Regions from separate parts of the Pantoea alfalfae genome, predicted to be linked through region 3. Evidence: riboswitches for the same ligand, from Rfam matches in the RefSeq annotation. Region 3 holds a riboswitch; each other region holds the start of a gene.
What was found. Region 3 has a riboswitch for thiamine pyrophosphate ahead of thiC (phosphomethylpyrimidine synthase ThiC). Riboswitches for the same ligand answer to the same signal wherever they lie in the genome.
Positions count from the first base shown of each region.

Region 1: linked by a shared signal. The riboswitch ahead of K6R05_RS20350 (TenA family protein) and the one ahead of thiC (phosphomethylpyrimidine synthase ThiC) in region 3 are both predicted to bind thiamine pyrophosphate.
Region 2: linked by a shared signal. The riboswitch ahead of thiM (hydroxyethylthiazole kinase) and the one ahead of thiC (phosphomethylpyrimidine synthase ThiC) in region 3 are both predicted to bind thiamine pyrophosphate.
Region 4: linked by a shared signal. The riboswitch ahead of K6R05_RS19520 (FAD-dependent oxidoreductase) and the one ahead of thiC (phosphomethylpyrimidine synthase ThiC) in region 3 are both predicted to bind thiamine pyrophosphate.

Region 1 is NZ_CP082295.1:23,210-28,064, reverse strand. It holds gene K6R05_RS20355 (6-phospho-beta-glucosidase) at 1-1,345, shown strand, start outside; TPP riboswitch at 1,407-1,509, shown strand; gene K6R05_RS20350 (TenA family protein) at 1,579-2,280, shown strand; gene K6R05_RS20345 (ABC transporter ATP-binding protein) at 2,277-3,017, shown strand; gene K6R05_RS20340 (ABC transporter permease) at 3,014-3,769, shown strand; gene K6R05_RS20335 (ABC transporter substrate-binding protein) at 3,793-4,728, shown strand; gene K6R05_RS20330 (sensor domain-containing phosphodiesterase) at 4,765-4,855, opposite strand, start outside.
Region 2 is NZ_CP082292.1:1,386,226-1,391,080, reverse strand. It holds gene K6R05_RS06520 (GntR family transcriptional regulator) at 59-745, shown strand; gene thiD (bifunctional hydroxymethylpyrimidine kinase/phosphomethylpyrimidine kinase) at 798-1,598, opposite strand; gene thiM (hydroxyethylthiazole kinase) at 1,585-2,382, opposite strand; TPP riboswitch at 2,417-2,514, opposite strand; gene K6R05_RS06505 (hypothetical protein) at 2,813-3,010, shown strand; gene K6R05_RS06500 (AEC family transporter) at 3,108-4,067, shown strand; gene ahpF (alkyl hydroperoxide reductase subunit F) at 4,129-4,855, opposite strand, start outside.
Region 3 is NZ_CP082292.1:3,763,255-3,768,109, reverse strand. It holds gene thiC (phosphomethylpyrimidine synthase ThiC) at 1-1,756, opposite strand, end outside; TPP riboswitch at 1,844-1,944, opposite strand; gene rsd (sigma D regulator) at 2,096-2,602, opposite strand; gene nudC (NAD(+) diphosphatase) at 2,692-3,462, shown strand; gene hemE (uroporphyrinogen decarboxylase) at 3,503-4,570, shown strand; gene nfi (deoxyribonuclease V) at 4,573-4,855, shown strand, end outside.
Region 4 is NZ_CP082293.1:227,485-232,339, forward strand. It holds gene K6R05_RS19505 (hypothetical protein) at 24-752, shown strand; gene K6R05_RS19510 (alkene reductase) at 958-2,076, shown strand; gene K6R05_RS19515 (ArsR/SmtB family transcription factor) at 2,093-2,407, shown strand; TPP riboswitch at 2,553-2,672, shown strand; gene K6R05_RS19520 (FAD-dependent oxidoreductase) at 2,804-3,748, shown strand; gene thiS (sulfur carrier protein ThiS) at 3,732-3,929, shown strand; gene K6R05_RS19530 (thiazole synthase) at 3,932-4,690, shown strand; gene K6R05_RS19535 (HesA/MoeB/ThiF family protein) at 4,700-4,855, shown strand, end outside.

The DNA of each region.
Region 1 (4,855 bases), on a different replicon from region 3:
AAAGGGCGCAACCACCGTCGATATGATCCCGCATGGCCCACACCGACTGGCGGTCAAACTGGGTCTGGAAAAGCGCTTTACGCTGCGGGATGATGAATTTTATCCCAGCCATGATGCCATTGATTTCTATCATCGCTATCCGGAAGATATTGCGCTGATGGCGGAAATGGGATTCAGCGTATTTCGTACGTCAATTGCCTGGAGCCGCCTCTATCCAAACGGTGATGAACTGACGCCCAATCCAGAAGGCATCGCTTTTTACCGTGCCGTCTTTGAGGAGTGCCGGAAATATAATATCGAACCGCTGGTTACGCTCTGTCATTTCGATGTGCCGATGCATCTGGTGACCGAATATGGCTCATGGCGCAATCGCAAAATGGTCGACTTCTTTGCCCGCTATGCCCGCAGCTGTTTCGAGGCGTTTGATGGCCTGGTGAAATACTGGCTAACCTTTAACGAGATCAATATCCTGCTGCACAGCCCGTTTTCCGGTGCGGGTCTGGTGTTCGAACCGGGTGAGAATAAGGAGCAGGTGAAGTATCAGGCGGCGCATCACGAACTGGTTGCCAGCGCGCTGGTTACGCGGATCGCGCATGAAGTGAATCCAGCAAATCAGATCGGCTGTATGCTGGCAGGCGGCAACTTTTATCCGTGGTCCAGTAAACCAGAGGATGTCTGGGCGGCGCTGGAGAAGGATCGTGAAAACCTGTTCTTCATTGATGTGCAGGCACGCGGTGCCTATCCGGCTTACGCCGCCCGCGTGTTCCGGGAAAAAGGCGTTACGCTTGAGATCGCTGATGGCGATGCCGATATCCTGAAAAATAGCGTCGACTTTGTCTCGTTCAGTTATTACGCCTCTCGCTGCGCCTCGGCGGAAATGAACGAACAGAACAGCAGCGCAGCCAATGTGGTGAAATCCCTGACCAATCCCCATGTGCCACGCAGTGAGTGGGGCTGGGGCATCGATCCACTGGGCTTACGCATTACTATGAATATGATGTATGACCGTTACCAGAAGCCACTTTTCCTGGTAGAGAATGGCCTGGGGGCGCGCGATGAAATCGACGCGAATGGCGAGATCAATGATGATTATCGTATCAGCTATCTGCGTGAACACATCCGCGCCATGGGCGATGCCATTGAAGATGGCGTGCCGGTGATGGGTTACACCAGCTGGGGCTGCATCGATCTGGTTGCCGCCTCAACCGGTGAAATGAGCAAGCGCTACGGTTTCGTCTACGTTGACCGCGACGACCTGGGTAACGGCACGCTGGCGCGCACGCGCAAAAAGTCTTTCTGGTGGTATAAGAAAGTGATTGCCAGCAACGGGGCCAATCTTGAGTGACATTGTCACTGAATAACGCGTACTGGTGTCGTTGTACTCCAGCAATAAATATCGTATAACGAATGTCTCCGAGGGGTGTCCTGTCATGGGCTGAGATGGCGCAAGCCGAACCCTTTGAACCTGATCTGGGTCATGCCAGCGAAGGGACGGGTCGGCAGATGTTCTGCCTCATCTCCTGCTTCATCCCCTGTTCCAGACCTTATGCCCGGATCTCCCCTGTTACTGGAGATCCTATGTCACATCCGCTTTTCGAAACCGGTTTTTATGGTCGTCTGCGCCAGCAGGCGGGCACGCAATGGCACGATTATGTCAGGCACAATTTTGTGCAGCAGCTCGGTCAGGGTACGCTGCCACCCGCCGCTTTCCGCCACTATCTCACCCAGGATTATCTGTTCCTGCTGCACTTCGCCCGTGCGTGGGGCCTGTTGATCAGTAAGCTCTCTGAACCGGCTGCGTTACGCAGCGCGACGGCATCGCTGAACGCCATTATCAGCGAACTGCCGCTGCATCTGGCTTACTGCCAGCAATGGGGCATCAGCGAAGAGGCGGTGGCGAGCGAACCTGAGGCAATGGAAACAATCAATTATACCCGCTACGTGCTGGACGTGGGTCACACCGGAGATGCGCTGGCGCTGATGACGGCGCTGATGCCCTGCGTCGCCGGTTATGCGGAAATCGGCCTGAGGCTGCTGGACAATCCTGCGACCTGCTTTGAGGGGAATCCTTACGCGGCATGGATTGAGAATTACGGCGATGAGTCCTACCTGACGGGCGTCGGTTCCTCACTGTTGCTGTTTGAAACTTTGGCTCAGCAGCGCGCCGGTGAACAACGTATTAACTCACTGTCGGAGATTTTTACGACCGCAACCCGGCTGGAAGCGGCGTTCTGGCAGATGGGTCTTAATCATGCTGACGGTCTGCGGGGCAGCTCATGAAGCCGCTGAACGATGCCGTGCCGCCGGGTATTTCCGTTCGCCAGCTCTGCCTGACGCTGGATCAGCAGCCATTGTTCAGCGAGCTTAATCTGGAGATCGCGGGTGGTGCATTTACCGCTTTGCTGGGTGCCAGCGGCGTAGGTAAAAGCAGCCTGATGCGAGTGATTGCCGGTCTGACGCCGCCCACTTCGGGACAAATTAAGGGCAGCGATGGTCTGCCGCTGGCCGGGCGCATCGCCTGGATGGGGCAACAGGATTTGCTCTATCCCTGGCTGACGGTGGAACAGAACGTCTGCCTCGCCAGCCGCTTGAAAGGTGAGAAAGCCGATCGTGATCTGGTGCAGCATCTGCTGGCGCGGGTTGGCCTGAGCCACTGTGCCCGTGCGCGACCTGCGACACTTTCGGGCGGTATGCGTCAGCGGGTAGCGCTGGCGCGTACCCTCTATACCCGTCAGCCCATTGTACTGATGGATGAGCCCTTCTCGGCGCTGGATGCACTGACCCGGACACAGATTCAGACTCTGGCGGCAGAAGTGCTGGCCGGACATACCGTGCTGCTGATCACTCATGATGCCGCGGAAGCCTGTCGCCTCGGTCATCACCTGCTGGTAATGGGTTCAGCAGGCATTGAAACCTGCCCGCCACTCCAGGGCCAGCCACCACGGGCAGCAGACGATACCAGCGTGATCCAGAGTCAGGCCACCTTGCTGAAACAGCTAAGCAGGCTGGGCGGATGAGATTACGTTTCGCCGCGCTTCGCCGTGGAGTCATGCTCTCTGCCGGATTGATTACGCTGTGGTGGCTCGCCACACTCACTTCCGTTCCGGCCTTTCTGCTGCCCTCGCCCGCTGCGGTTGCTACCGCACTGTGGGACAACGCTGGCTATCTCGGCCATCACAGCCTGATCACCCTGACTGAAATCCTCATCGGTATGGCGCTCGGCGTGCTGCTGGGCGCGGTGCTGGCACTGGGCATGACCTTTTCGCCGTGGTTACAGCGCTGGATGATGCCGCTGGTGATCACCAGCCAGGCGATTCCGGTATTTGCCCTGGCACCGCTATTGGTGCTCTGGTTTGGCTTTGGCATGAGCGCCAAAGTCGCGATAGCGGTACTGGTGATCTTCTTTCCTGTTACCTCAGCTTTTTTTGATGGCCTGCGTCGCGTCACGCCTGGCTATCTCGATCTGGCTCGCACGATGGGCGCTTCACACATAGCACAACTGCGTCATGTCCGGCTGTTAGCCGCACTGCCCGCCCTGGGTTCGGGCTTACGGATGGCAGCGGCCGTCGCGCCGATCGGTGCCATCATTGGTGAATGGGTCGGATCGGCTGAAGGGCTGGGCTACGTGATGCTGAATGCCAACGCCCGGATGCAGAGCGACCTCTGTTTCGCTGCCCTGTTTATTCTGGTGCTGATGACGCTGACTCTCTGGCTTATCATCGACCTTCTGCTTCGCCGCCTGATTACCTGGATTCCCGAGCCACACTGACGACCCTACTGATGAGACAACCTATGACTAAAATGCCCCTGTTTGTCCTGCTGTTCAGCGCCTCCTTAGCCTCGCAGGTTCAGGCGATGGAAAAACTGACGCTGGTGCTCGACTGGTATATCAACCCCGACCATGCACCCATTATGGTGGCTCAGCAAACCGGTGCGTTTGCGGCAGAGGGTCTGGAGGTTAACATTGTGCCGCCTTCCGACCCTGCGCTGCCGCCGCGTCTGGTCGCCGCTAAGCAGGCGGACTTAGCGATAACGTATCAGACGCAGCTGCATTTTTTCGCCGACCAGGGCCTGCCGCTGATGCGTGTGGGCACGCTGATTAATACGCCACTGAATACGCTGATGACGCTGGACAAAACGGTGAAAAAACCAGCGGATTTGAAAGGAAAACGTATCGGTTATTCCGTCAGCGGCATTGAAGAAGCAACGCTGGCGACCATGCTGAGCCATGACGGCATTAAGGCCGATCAGGTAAAGCGGGTTAACGTCAATTTTCAGCTCACCAGCGCCCTGATGACCGGGCAGGTTGATGCGGTGATAGGTGGCTATCGCAATATCGAAGCTCTGGAGATGAAACTTGCTGGCAAAGATCCGGTGGTGTTAAACGTCGAGGATTACGGCGTGCCGGCCTATGATGAGCTGATTATCGTTGCTAACCGTGATGAGGCGCATGCAGAAAAAATTAAAAAGTTTCTGCGGGCACTGAAAAAGGGGAATGCACAGTTGCAGGCTCACCCTGAAGAGAGCTGGCAGGCATTTGCACAGGCGCATCCTGAGCTGAATACACCGCTAAACCATCAGGCATGGCAGGCTACGCTGCCGCTGTTCGCCGCCGATCCGGCAAAACTGGATCGCGCACGCTATCAGACTTATGAGCAGTTTTTGTTTGATAATAAGCTGATTAAACACATCACTCCGGTTGAGCGTTACGCTATCGGCAGTGAGTGATAAGCGCGCCCGCAGCGAGTGCTGCGGGCGGGTTGACTAGCGTGACTTCTGATAAAGCCAGTGTTCAATGTCGCTGGCTGGCAGCGGTTTTGAAAAGAAGTAGCCCTGAATCTGATCGCAGCCGTAG
Region 2 (4,855 bases), 1.6 Mb from region 3:
TAGACTGACACTTTCCCATCGCGCTGGCCCCGGCCAGCCGTAATATGGATATTGCTGCATGTCGATCGCCTATACCATTACTACCAGCGAACCGGTAAATCAGCAGATTTACCGTTATCTGCGCAAAGATATTGTTACCTGCGCAATTCAGCCAGGTTCGCTGCTCTCTGAAAAAGAGGTCTCAGCACGCTTCAACGTCTCACGCCAGCCGGTGCGTGAAGCGTTCATAAAGCTGGCTGAAGCCGGACTGGTACAGGTATTGCCGCAGCGCGGCACCTTCGTGCGCAAAATCTCCGCTAAACGTGTCGCGGATGGCCGGTTTATCCGTGAGGCGGTGGAAGTGTCGGTAGTGCGGCGGGCAGCGGTGGAGATTGACGATCCCGCCCTGATGGCACTGGAACATAATCTGCAGCTGCAGCGCATGGCCGCTGAGCGGCATGACAGCCAGGCTTTCCTCACTCTGGACGATGAGTTTCATCGCCTGATCGCTGAAAGCATTGACTGCAAGCTCGCCTGGGAGACGGTGGAAAACATAAAAGCGGCTATGGACAGGGTGCGGTTTCTGACGCTGAGTGAAGTCTCACCACCGGAGAGGCTGATTGAGCAGCATGAAGAGATTTTTGCCGCGCTGAAGCGCCATGACGCCGATGCCGCCGAAGCGGCGATGCGTCGTCACCTGCAGGAGATGATCTTCTCAATCACCCCGATTGCCGAGCGTAACAGCGCCTGGTTTGAAGCGCCCTGAAACGGAAACTGCCCGCACCGCCTGATTACCAGGTCGATGCGGACCTTCGCCGTCACCACCACTGATGAAAATGGTGCACCGGTCCGATGCCGTTCCCGACCTCCAGCGAATCCGCCTGTAACAGCGCCTGCTGCAACCAGTTTTTCGCTTCCTCAATCGTCTCTGCCCAGTCAGTATGGCGCGGACGTAACGCGGCTAAGGCGGCCGACAGCGTGCAGCCGGTGCCATGGGTATGACGGGTATGCACGCGTGGCGTGCTGAATCGCTGTTCCGCTGAGTGAGTAATCAGCCAGTCCGGACTCTCCGACGCCGCCAGATGACCGCCCTTCATCAGCACGGCCTGACAGCCGAGTGCCAGCAAGGCCCGCCCCTGCTCGCGCATCTCTGCCTCATTGGTGGCGATAGCGCAATCCAGCAACGCCGCCGCTTCCGGCAGATTTGGCGTGATCAGCGACACCTGCGGTAATAACTGCTCCCGTACGCTGGCCACGGCGTCTGGCGAAAGCAGCGCATCACCACTTTTCGCGACCATGACCGTATCCAGCACGACAAACGGGATCTCAGCACGCCTCAGCCGGGCTGCAACCTGTTCCACAATGGCCGTTTCAGACAGCATGCCGATTTTTGCGCTGTCGATACGCACATCATCCAGTACCGAATCGAGCTGGGCGGCAACAAAGTCAGGCGCAATGCGATAAACCGACTGCACGCCCTGGGTGTTTTGTGCCACCAGCGCGGTAATCACACTGGTGCCGTAGGCACCCAGAGCTGAGAAGGTTTTCAGATCGGCCTGGATGCCCGCGCCGCCACTGGGATCGGTACCGGCAATCGTCAGAGCATTAATGCGCTTCATGCTCTACCTCCAGCGTCCAGAGTGCATCAATAAACGCCGTGACAAAGCTGCCGGGTCCGGCTGCCTGCGCCGCTGCCTTTTCACCCGACAGGGCCATTATCTGACAGGCCGCCGCCACGTTCATCAGCCGATCGCCTGGCAGAGCAGTGAATCCCGCCACTACAGCAGAAAGTGCGCAGCCGGTTCCGACCACGCGCGTCATTAACGGGCTTCCACCGGTTATGGCAAGGAGTCGCCGGCCGTCGGTGGCGTAGTCCACTTCACCGGTGACGACCACAAGCGTGCTCCAGGTTTCCGCGAGCTGTTGGGCCGCATTGAGTGCTGCATCCGCCTGATGCAGCGTGTCGACACCGCGCCCGCCGCCGGCCTGTTGTGCCAGCGCCAGAATCTCTGACGCATTTCCCCGAATCACCGCCGGTTGCTGGCTGAGCAGTTGCTGACAGAAGTCGCTGCGCAGCGTCAGCGCGCCGACGGCAACCGGATCGAGTGTCCAGGGGGTGCCCGCCTGATTAGCCGCGATAACGGCAGCCTGCATCGCCTGCTGGCGCTCGCGGGTTAACGTGCCCACGTTAATCAGCAACGCATCGGCAAAGCGGCCGAACTGTGCCGCTTCGTCAGCATCGATCACCATTGCCGGTGAGGCATTGAGCGCGAGTAACACATTGGCAGTGAAGTTCTGGACCACGTCATTGGTCATGCAGTGCACCAGCGGTGACTGACGGCGGAAAGTGTGCAGAACGGGCGCGAAGTGCGCAGCAGAAAGGTGTTGAGATTGATGTGTCATCGTAGCTCCCAACCGGCGAACAAGAAGGCGAATGCGGTCAGGCATCAGACTTCCCTACGCTGGCATTATCCAGATCAGGTAATACGGGTATTTCTCAGCCTTCATTTAAGAAGGGCACCCCGAGTCGTGTTACGGCTTGCAGCATAGGCAAGCCGTACTGTTAAAGCAAGCCTGGAAAATAATCGGAACTGAAACAATTCACATGATCCCGATCAACTCTCAGCAGTACAAAAAAAGGCTTAATGCTGCGGGCTATCGGAATACCTCTTTATAAGTAGAAGTGTTTATTACCCTGATGAGTAATATTTCCCGCAGTGAATCTGGTGACCCCATAATAACTAACCTGCTCGCAGCATTATCGTAAAAAACACGTTATTTCATGGAGTTAAAAAACTTCTGAAGCGGAACTTCATACTATTCAGGACGTATGATGCGATTTTTAGCGCTTATTCCACACCGTCATCGATGGCAGGAGATTAATATTGAACGCAAGGGTGCCGTGGCACCCAATGGCAGACAGTACCTCTCCACCTATCTTTCCGCCCGCTGCACAGGCTGTGGCGAAATTATTCACCGGGTCTATTATCGGGATATCAGTGACAGACAGGCACGCCGCTGGTTAGGTTAGTGTCCGGGCAACGGTCATTCCAGACACAGTTCAAGTTAACAGTTAGTTAGTAATTTGTTAGTCTGGTAACTAATGATCGCCTGACCAGACTCTCTCTATGCCACTGCTGTTTGAAAGCTTAAGCCATCAAATTTATCTGTCAGCCCCGCTGTTTATCCTGATCCTGCTGGGATACTGTCTGACGCGCCTCGGAAAATGGCCCGCCAGCATCAGCGAAGGGATGAACCGCTTTGTATTTAACGTCGCACTGCCCTGCATGCTGTTTCGGGTGATGAGCACCTTCTCGCAAAGTCCGCCGGTGGATGCGCGCCTGTTGCTGGCCTTCTTCGGCAGTTGCCTGCTGGTGTTTATCGTGGGGCGACTGCTGGCAACAAGGCTGTTCAATCTGGATGGCGTAGCGGCGTCGGTTTTTGCGCTGGGCGGCATCTTTTCCAATAACGTGATGCTGGGGATCCCGGTGGCCACAGTACTGCTGGGGCCAGAAGCCCTGCCCCCGGTGGCGCTGGTTCTGGTATTTAACAGCCTGATCCTCTGGACCTTACTCACCGTTTCGGTCGAATGGGCGAAACAGGGCAGCTTCTCGCTGGAAGGCGTGTGGCGCACCCTGATTGGGGTAGTAAAGAATCCACTCATCATCGGCATTCTCAGCGGGACGGCCTGGAGTTTTCTGCAGCGTCCTTTGCCGATGCTGGCCGCAGAACCGTTAAAGATGCTGGCTTCACTGGCCGCGCCCCTGTCGCTGGTGACGCTGGGCATGAGCCTGGCGCATTATCGGGTGCGGGAAGGACTTAAAGAGAGCTATACCCTCTGCCTGCTGAAGCTGGTGCTGCAGCCGATGACGGTATGGGCTATCGCGTGGCTGACCGATTTGCCACCGCTGGAGAGTAAAGTGGTGGTACTGCTGGGATCGATGGCAGTCGGGGTTAACGTCTATCTGATGTCGCAGAAGTTCAATGTCATTACCGGCCCGGCGGCGGCGAGTATGCTGTTTTCAACGGTATTTGCGGCGGTGACGACGCCGATATGGATGATGCTGATGACACTGGCGGGCTATTAACAGGCTAAAAAAAAGCCCCTCAGCAGGCGTGCTGAAGGGCTATTGTCTGGTTAACTAAATGTTATTCAGCCGATTTGGTACGAATCAGATAGTCAAACGCGCTCAGTGAGGCTTTAGCACCTTCACCACTGGCGATGATGATCTGTTTGTACGGCACGGTGGTGCAGTCGCCCGCAGCAAACACGCCCTTCAGGCTGGTTTCGCATTTACCATCGATGATGATCTCACCCATTTTGTTGCGCTCAACCGCGCCTTCCAGCCACGGGGTGTTCGGCAGCAGACCGATCTGAACGAAGATACCGGAGAGCGGCAGCTCGTGGGTGGTCTGCGTCGTACGGTCGATATAGTGCAGGCCGGTCACTTTGGTGCCGTCGCCTTTCACTTCAGTGGTCTGCGCGTTCAGGATCACATCAACGTTCTTCAGGCTGCGCAGCTTATCCTGCAGCACCTGATCGGCGCGCATCTCACCGGCAAACTCCAGCAGCGTAACGTGTTCAACGATACCGGCCAGATCGATGGCCGCTTCCACGCCGGAGTTACCGCCGCCGATCACCGCTGTGCGTTTGCCTTTGAACAGCGGACCATCGCAGTGTGGGCAGTAGGTCACGCCTTTGGTGCGATACTCTTCTTCACCCGGCACGCCCATGTTACGCCAGCGTGCGCCGGTCGCCAGGATGATGCTGCGGGATTTCAATACTGCGCCGGAGGCGGTTTCGATGGCGTGCATTCCGCCCTCTTTCGCTGCCGGGATCAGTTTGATGGCGCTCTGGCTTTCAATGACGTCCACG
Region 3 (4,855 bases):
CGCACATTGAGCAGAAATGGGCCACCTTGCCTGACTCCTGCGGCAGGGTTTCATCATGCATTGCCCGCGCCGTATGGGGATCCAGCGCAAGGTTAAACTGATCTTCCCAGCGGAATTCAAAGCGTGCTTTAGACATGGCGTTATCACGGATCTGCGCTCCAGGGTGGCCTTTCGCCAGATCGGCAGCATGCGCTGCGATTTTGTAGGTGATCAATCCCTGCTTCACGTCCTCTTTGTTCGGCAGACCCAGATGCTCTTTGGGCGTGACGTAGCACAGCATGGCACAACCAAACCAGCCAATCATGGCGGCACCGATACCCGAGGTGAAATGGTCGTAGCCGGGCGCGATATCAGTGGTCAGCGGCCCAAGCGTGTAGAAGGGAGCTTCATTGCACAGATCGAGCTGTTCAGTCATATTACGGCGGATCATATGCATCGGCACATGTCCCGGACCTTCAATCATCACCTGAACGTCATACTCCCAGGCAATACGCGTCAGTTCGCCCAGGGTACGCAGTTCGGCAAACTGCGCCTCATCGTTGGCATCCTGAATGGAACCCGGACGCAGACCATCGCCCAGCGACAGGGAGACATCGTAAGCGGCGCAGATTTCACAAATCTCGCGGAAGTGCTCATACAGGAAGCTCTCCTGATGGTGGGACAGGCACCATTTCGCCATGATCGAGCCACCCCGCGAGACAATTCCCGTGAGGCGTTTCGCCGTCATCGGGACATAACGCAGCAGTACGCCCGCGTGAATAGTGAAGTAATCGACGCCCTGTTCCGCCTGCTCCAGCAGCGTGTCCCGGAATATTTCCCAGTTCAGCGCCTCGGCCACGCCATTCACTTTTTCCAGCGCCTGATAGATCGGCACGGTCCCGATGGGCACCGGGCTGTTTCGCAAAATCCATTCTCGCGTTTCATGAATATAGCGACCGGTAGAGAGATCCATCACCGTGTCGGCACCCCAGCGGGTCGACCACACCAGCTTTTCTACTTCTTCCTCGATAGAAGAGGTGACTGCCGAGTTACCGATGTTGGCATTGACCTTGACGAGGAAGTTACGGCCAATGATCATCGGCTCCGATTCAGGATGATTGATATTGGCAGGGATAATGGCGCGTCCGTCAGCGACCTCCTGACGGACAAACTCGGGTGTGATATCGGCGGGCAGATGCGCGCCAAAACTGTGCCCCGGATGCTGTTGCAGCAGCACCTCACTGCGGATTCGCTCACGGCCCATGTTTTCCCGCAGGGCGATGAACTCCATCTCCGGGGTAATCATGCCCTGACGGGCATAGTGCAGTTGCGTGACACGGCGGCCTGCACGGGCGCGTCGCGGTGTTGGCAGGTGATCGAAGCGCAGATGATCCAGCCCCTCGTCAGCCAGTCGCTGCTGGGTATAGCCCGAGCTGTTCTGCTCAAGAAGCTCACTGTCGTCGCGTTCAGCAATCCAGCGTGCGCGCAGCTTTTCCAGACCGCGATGCACATCAATCTGTGCCGCGGGATCGCCATACGCACCTGCCGTATCATAGACCGGCACCGCTTCATTTTGCTCATAGAGAGGCTGTTCTTTGCTGCCGCCGATATGGGTCGGGCTTAGGGTGATTTCACGCATCGGCACGCGAATATCTTCCCGGCTACCGGTAATCCAGACGCGACGGGACTGAGGAAAAGCACTGCCGCTTTGCAGGGAATCGATAAATTCCTGCGCCTGGGTACGCTGTTCACGACGGGACATTTTTGGGTCAGACATAGCAATCTTCCTGTTAAGGGGGAACGATGCTTGTCCGGAGTTCGGAAGGAGTAACCGTATAGACAGCACAGGCATGCTGGCATACAGAGAAGTTTTACTCTTGTTCCCTACGCAGGTTCTAACCTGGTCAGGTTCCGCGGATCCCGAATTAACGGTCTCAGCCCAACTGGGCACTCCGACAAGAAGCGGTTTTTTCGCGGGTGTCTGATAACAGACTCGGGCGTAAAACCTCACATTTCAAAGCTAAAATAAAAAAGGTTCTTTGGAGAGCGCTCCTCAGAACCTGTTCAGCATAAAAGGGCTACAGGATAATCTCAAGCCCTTTGCCATTGTTAACCACTAAGCCGGACGCGCGATTTGGCTGTCATTCGCCACTGGTGGCGTAGCAAGCTGGTTATCCCAGGCCAGCTGAATCAGCTTATCTTCCAGCGTAAAGCGTGATTCCAGCACTTCACCCACTTCGGAGAGAGCCTGCTGGAAGGTCATGCAGTTTTCATCATCAATGGCCTGCTGCAGGTGACCGTCATACAGCTGCATCAGACGCTCAGTGTTTGCCTCCAGCGGAGGGTAGATCTGCGCGGCGGCGATCATCGGGCTGTCGCCACTCATTTCACTGATCACGCGCTCATAGATACTGAAGTGACCGGCAGAAAGATAGTCGACCAGGCCGTGACAGAAGTTGTCGAGTGCCTGCTCATCAAGACGCGTCAGCGCCTCTTTTTTAGGTTTAAGACCGACCAGGTGATAATAGGTCACCAGTAGCTGGCGACGCGCTTCAAGCCACGAATCGACCAGTTCATTACTGCCACCTACGCGTTCAGCCAGGACGTCTAACTGGTTAAGCATATCTAACTCCATGTGAGTTATAGTTGTTTATCTACACACTTAACATCAGGGCTTCAGCGTGCGAGTTGACGCTAAGGATGACGAAATAAATGCAATGCGAAATCTCAAGCGTAGACGCTGGATGGTGGATTGTCAGCCATGAACAAAAACTTTGGTTGCCACAAGGTGATTTACCCCACGGAAACGCCGAAAAATTCGGTTTAACTGGCAGTAAGGCCCGGACCATTGGTGAATGGCAGGGCGAAAAAGTCTGGCTGATTTGTGAGCCGCGTTCCTCCGATATGTTCTCCATGCGACAGCTGATCGATCAGGATGTGGCGCTGTTTCAGCTGGTGGGTCGCGGTGTACAGCTGGCGGAGTTCTACCGCTCTCATCGCTGGTGCGGCTACTGCGGACATGAGATGCACCACAGCAAACATGAATTTGCCTGTCTCTGCAGTCATTGCCGTGAGCGTTACTATCCGCAGATCGCGCCCTGCATCATTGTGGCTATCCGTCGCGGCGATGAAATCCTGCTGGCGAATCATGCCCGCCATCGCAACAAGGTCTACACCGTGCTGGCCGGTTTTGTGGAGGTCGGCGAGACGCTGGAGCAGGCCGTTGCCCGGGAAGTGATGGAAGAGAGCAATATCCGCGTCAAAAACGTCCGTTACGTGACCTCCCAGCCTTGGCCCTTCCCGCAATCGCTGATGACGGCGTTCATGGCGGAGTATGACAGCGGCGATCTGCAACATGACGGTAAAGAGCTGCTGGATGCCGCCTGGTTCCGTTTTGATGCGCTGCCTTTGCTGCCACCGCCAGGCACGGTAGCGCGCCGCCTGATTGAAGATACCGTCGCCCTGTGCCGCGCCGAAGCGTGAAAGTGCTACACTACACGCCTGTTATTGAGAGAGTGTTGAGATGAGTGAACTGAAGAACGATCGTTATTTGCGTGCCCTGTTACGTCAGCCGGTTGATGTCACGCCGGTATGGATGATGCGACAAGCCGGGCGCTATTTGCCGGAGTACAAAGCGACACGCGCCCAGGCGGGTGATTTCATGTCGCTGTGTAAAAACGCCGAGCTGGCCTGTGAAGTGACCCTGCAGCCGCTGCGCCGTTATCCGCTGGATGCCGCCATCCTCTTCAGTGACATCCTGACCATTCCGGATGCGATGGGACTGGGTCTCTACTTTGAAACCGGCGAAGGTCCGCGTTTCTCTAATCCTGTGACCTGCCGCGCTGACGTTGAGCGTTTGCCGGTGCCCGATCCTGAAATGGAGCTGGGCTATGTGATGAATGCGGTCCGCACCATCCGTAAAAACCTGAATGGCGATCTGCCGCTGATTGGCTTCTCAGGCAGTCCGTGGACGCTGGCCACCTACATGGTGGAAGGCGGCAGCAGTAAGGCCTTTACTAAAATTAAGAAGATGATGTATGCCGATCCGGCGACGCTGCACGCGATGCTGGATAAGCTGGCCGACAGCGTCATCCTCTATCTCAACGCTCAGATCCGCGCCGGAGCGCAGTCCGTCATGGTCTTTGATACCTGGGGCGGCGTGCTGACCGGTCGTGACTATCGCGAATTCTCCCTGCACTACATGCACAAGATTGTCGATGGCCTGCTGCGTGAAAACGACGGCCGCCGCGTGCCGGTGACGCTCTTTACCAAAGGCGGCGGACAGTGGCTGGAAGCGATGGCTGCCACCGGTTGTGATGCGCTGGGTCTCGACTGGACCACCGATATTGATGATGCACGCCGCCGCGTAGGCGACAAAGTTGCGCTGCAGGGCAACATGGATCCCTCTATGCTCTATGCGGCACCTGAACGTATCGAGCAGGAGGTGGCCGGTATTCTGGAGCGTTTTGGCTCAGGCACTGGTCATGTCTTTAATCTGGGGCATGGCATTCATCAGGACGTTCCGCCCGAAAATGCCGGTGTCTTTGTTGATGCTGTGCATCGTTTATCGCGTCCCTGGCATCAGGAGTAATTATGGACATTGCCGCACTTCGCGCTGAGCAGTTACAACGCGCCGCTGACGTGGTGCGTGAAGATGACTTTGACGTTCTGCCGCCCCGCTTTATTGGCGGGGCAGACGTTGGGTTTGAGCAGGACGGCACCGTCACGCGGGCGGCGATGGTGATACTGGAATATCCCTCGTTAAAACTGGTGGAGCATCGCATCGCGCGCGTTGAGACCACCATGCCCTATATTCCGGGCTTTCTCTCCTTCCGTGAATATCCGGCGCTGATGGCTGCCTGGCAGATGCTGGAGC
Region 4 (4,855 bases), on a different replicon from region 3:
CTCAGGCGGCAAGAGACCGCCTGATGCAGGTCGTAGCTGATCCTGTCTCAGCTGAACAGCAGGATATAAATCTGAAAGGTCTGCTGACAAGTCGATCCGCTAATCAGGGACCCACGTTTAACCTCGGCTATGCGCTTTTCAATGATCCCTATACTAACTGGGATGCAAGGACATTCCGGCCCCTGGTGGACATGACGACAGATAACACCCAGGCCAGTATGGATGAGTTTGCGGGCGCACTTCATCAGGTGCTCGCTGAAGGTCAGGTGGGACAAAATCAGTACGATAACAGCGATACCTCTGAAGCGATGGCAATAACGTTAACGCAGGTGAAATTGCACAAACTTATTGAGAAATATGTTCCGGAGGACAAGTGGGAGCAGGCGACGGGCATTGTTGATGAGATGATCGACGGTAAAGTGGCATTACGCGAAGAGCGCACGCTGCTGGGAGCACAGCAGAGGCTGGATATTGCGCATCAATATGGCACCCGCGAAATCGTGGCGGCTGCGCGTGATTATCTCAACCAGGTAAAGAGCGGCACCGCGCGGCCACAGAATGAACGGGCCAGGATGTTCGAAGCGACAAAATCGGGCAGTGACATGAACGCCATTTTCAGTGCGTTTGCTGATGTGATTCGTTCCACACCGAATCCGGGCAACAAATCGCAACCCTCAATCGATGACGCACTTAAACAGCTGGAGGTTTGTCGCCAGCAGTGGCAGGCGTTCGCTGATAAATACATAGCTTAAAAGGTGATGAACCTGCGGCTGGCGGCTCTTTCGTGACAATAAAGCCATCCTGAGCGTCGCGTCGGCAGGATTGCTACGATGAGGCTGTTTAGTATGATGAGACACTCTGATAAACCCGACTAAAACAAAAAGCACTGATTACACATTTACAAATTTAAATGTGTAAATATAATGGCGCCTCTTACACATCAGAGGACCTTTTGTTATGCCGTCACTTTTTACCCCCCTGAACCTGGGCGATCTCACGCTTCGTAACCGCATTGTATTGCCGCCGCTGACGCGTTGTCGCAGTGAACAGCCGGGCAATATTCCCGGCGAGTTGATGGTGGAGTATTACCGCCAGCGTGCCAGCGCGGGACTGATGATCACCGAAGGCACCCAGATTGAACCTCGCGGGCAGGGCTATGCATGGACGCCGGGGATCCACAGCGACGCTCAGATCGCTGGCTGGAAAAAGGTGACAGAGGCGGTACATCAGGAAGGCGCAACGATTTTCTGTCAGCTCTGGCATGTTGGTCGCGTCTCTCACAATGAACTTCAGCCCGGTAAACAGGCACCGGTTGCCCCTTCAGCCATCGCGGCTGATAACGTCCGGATATTTATTGAAACCGGACCTGGTGCCGGGATACTGACCGCACCCAGCGAACCACGGGTACTGACCAACGCGGAAGTAAAAGAGATCGTGGCGCTTTACCGACGCGCAGCGGAAAATGCAAAAGAGGCGGGTTTTGACGGTGTGGAACTGCATTCCGCCAACGGTTATCTGATTAACCAGTTTATTTCGGAGCACACCAACTTCCGTACGGATGAATATGGCGGTTCAGCAGAGAATCGTCTGCGTTTTCTGCGTGAAGTGGTTGAGGCGGTCAGCTCGGTATTTGGCAGCCACCGTGTTGGCGTGCGGTTTGCGCCGCTGTTTTCGAGTACCGACGAAGAGCGCGTCTATCTTGGCCTGGTTGAAAGCGATCCCCACGCAACCTACATCCGCGCCGCTCAGCTTCTGAATGAGCTGGAAGTTGGTTATCTCTCTATTGCCGAAGCGGACTGGGATAATAGCCCGGATATGCCAGAGTGTTTCCGGGTTGCACTGAGGGAAGCATTCCGATCGCCGATCATCTATTCCGGTCGCTACACGGCGGAAAAAGCAAAGCGTATGCTGGATAACGGCTGGGGCGACCTGGCGGGTTTTGGCCGCTCGTTTATCGCGAATCCCGATTTGCCTGCGCGCATTAAATCGGGCTATCCGCTGAATGAGGTCGACAACGCCTCCCTGTATGGCGGCACTGAGAAAGGCTATACTGACTATCCTGTTTTTCAATCCTGATCTTATGTGAGGCGGCATGTCCCCCGAAAATGCCCTGAAGTTACTGTCCAACCCGACCAGAGTGGCAGTACTGAAGTGGCTTAAAAATCCTGACGAAGCGTTTGCGGGCTATTCGCAGCTCTATCCCTTCGCTCAGTATGGCGTCTGTGCCACCCTCATCCAGGACAAGGCGGGCTTATCACAGCCCGCTACCTCGTTATGTCTGAAAGCCCTGCACAATGCGGGACTGGTCGAAGCCAGCAAAGTCGGGAAATGGACCTACTATCGCCGCGCTGAATTGCGTATTCGTGAAATAACCGACGTGGTGACACAATCGCTGCAGGCGCTTTAGAGCACCTGCCGTTTAACACATCTCTCTTTTCTCATATGCGAATGCATAGCCTTTGCACTCACAGTAAACGCCTGCACATATCCTCCGAATTTCTGGCGCGTCTTCACGCATGCGGCTTGACGAAGCTGCCCGCTTAACTTACAACTAAAGCCGTCAGGGGAGTCTCGCCAGAGAGACTGAGAGGCTAATAGCGCAGTGCGCGGCTTAGCGACCCTTAGAACCTGACCCAGTTGATACTGGCGTAGGAAGACGGGTATCGCATCCGATACTTGCCGCAGGGGCGCGTTCGCGACGTCTCTGCCTTTTCCCTCCGTATCACGGGTCTTCGTTAACTGATAACGAGGCCAAAGTGAACTATCTCATCCTGAACCCCTTTCTTCCTCTCCGGTGGACACCATGAGCCGCTGGTCGGTGCTCGGCAGCGGCGTCGCCGGGCTGTGCGTCGCCACACTGCTCAGGGAGCGGGGAGAATCCGTCGAAATTATTACGCAGCAGGACTGTCGTGCCGCCTCGCACTGGGCGGGCGGTATGCTTGCGCCCTGGTGCGAAGCGGAAAGCGCGCCGCCGCAGGTGATCGAATGGGGCCAGCATGCGGCGGCCTGGTGGGCGCAACGCGTTGTTGGCGTTGAGCAGCAGGGCACGCTGGTGGTTGCGCCGCCGCGAGACAGTCGCGAACTGACGCGCTTCGCCAGCATGACGGAGCAGCATCGGTGGGTTGCGCCCGGTGACATCGAACCGGCGCTGGAAAATCGTTTCGCCCGTGGCCTGTTTTTTGCCGCAGAGGCGCATCTTGATCCGCGTCGCGCACTACAGCAACTGCGCGACACACTGCAGGACGCTGGCGTACCGTTTCACAGCGGTAAATCCGGTGGCAAAATTATCGACTGCCGCGGCATTCACGCTCTTGATCATCAGGCCGCCCTGCGCGCCGTGCGGGGCGAAATGCTGATCCTGCAATCAACCGACGTACAGCTCTCCCGTCCGGTCCGTCTGCTGCATCCGCGCTTTCCCTGCTATCTGGTGCCGCGTGCCGGAGGCCACTTCATGCTCGGAGCCACCATGGTCGAAAGTCACGACAGCAGCCCGATCAGCGGCAGGGCGATGATGGAGTTGCTGAGCGCGGCTTACAGCCTGCATCCGGCGCTGGCTGAAGCGCGCATCGTGGAGAGTGGCACCGGTCTGCGTCCCGCCTACCGTCAGAACCTGCCGGAAGTCCGCTATGAAAATGGCCGCTTCTCGTTAAACGGGCTGTACCGCCACGGCTTTTTACTGGCCCCGATCATGGCTGAAAAACTCATGCTGCAACTCACTCAGGAGATGACTCATGCGAGTTCAACTTAATGGACGCATGATTGAAACCAGCGCAATCACGCTGGCGGAACTTATGGCGGAGCAGCAGATTGACCCGCGCACCGTCGCCACTGCGCTGAACGGTGAGTTTGTGCCGCGCAGCCGTTATGCCAGCCAGCAGCTTGAGCCGGGCAGCCAGCTGGAAATCCTGTCACCGATGCAGGGAGGTTAACCATGTTCTATCAATTTGCCCCGCAATCACGCTTTCTGCTCGGCACCGCCGGCTATCCGTCACCGGACATTCTGCATCAGGCGATCGATGCATCCGGTGCGGAGATCATTACCGTCAGTCTGCGTCGTGAAGGCAGCGAAGGCGGTGCCTTTCGCACGCTGTTGCAGCAGCTCAATAAACGGATTCTGCCGAATACCGCAGGCTGCCACACGGTGAAAGAGGCGGTGACGACGGCGCAGATGGCGCGTGAACTGTTCGACACGCCCTGGATTAAGCTGGAAGTGATTGGTCATGCCGACACGCTGCAGCCAGATCCCTTTGCGTTGGTTGAAGCGGCCCGAATCCTCTGTGCTGATGGCTTTCAGGTCTTTCCCTACACTACCGAAGATCTGATCGTTGGCGAGAAACTGCTGGAAGCGGGTTGTGAAGTGCTGATGCCCTGGGGGGCGCCGATTGGTTCCGGCCAGGGGCTGCGCAATATAGAGGGACTACGCGCCATGCGTGCGTGGTTTAAAGGTGTGCCGCTGATTATTGATGCGGGCATCGGTGCGCCAGGCCAGGCGGCACAGGCGATGGAAATGGGTTTTGATGGCGTGCTGCTTAACACGGCGGTAGCGAAAGCACGCGATCCGGTGCGCATGGCGGGTGCCTTTGCCGCCGCGATCCACGGCGGGTACGAGGCGTTTCAGGCAGGATTGATGGAGCAACGCGACATGGCGTCAGCTTCTACGCCCATTTTTGGTCTGGCACAGTTCAGTTAAGGAGCAGCGATGACGCGTTATCAGCGACAGGCGATGCTGCCGGAGATTGGTGAAGCGGGGCAACAGCGCCTGAGCGGGGCAAGGGTGCTGGTAGTGGGTGCGGGCGGCCTTAGCGCGACGCTGCTGCCATTGCTGGCCGGAGCGGGCATCGGATTTATTCGTCTT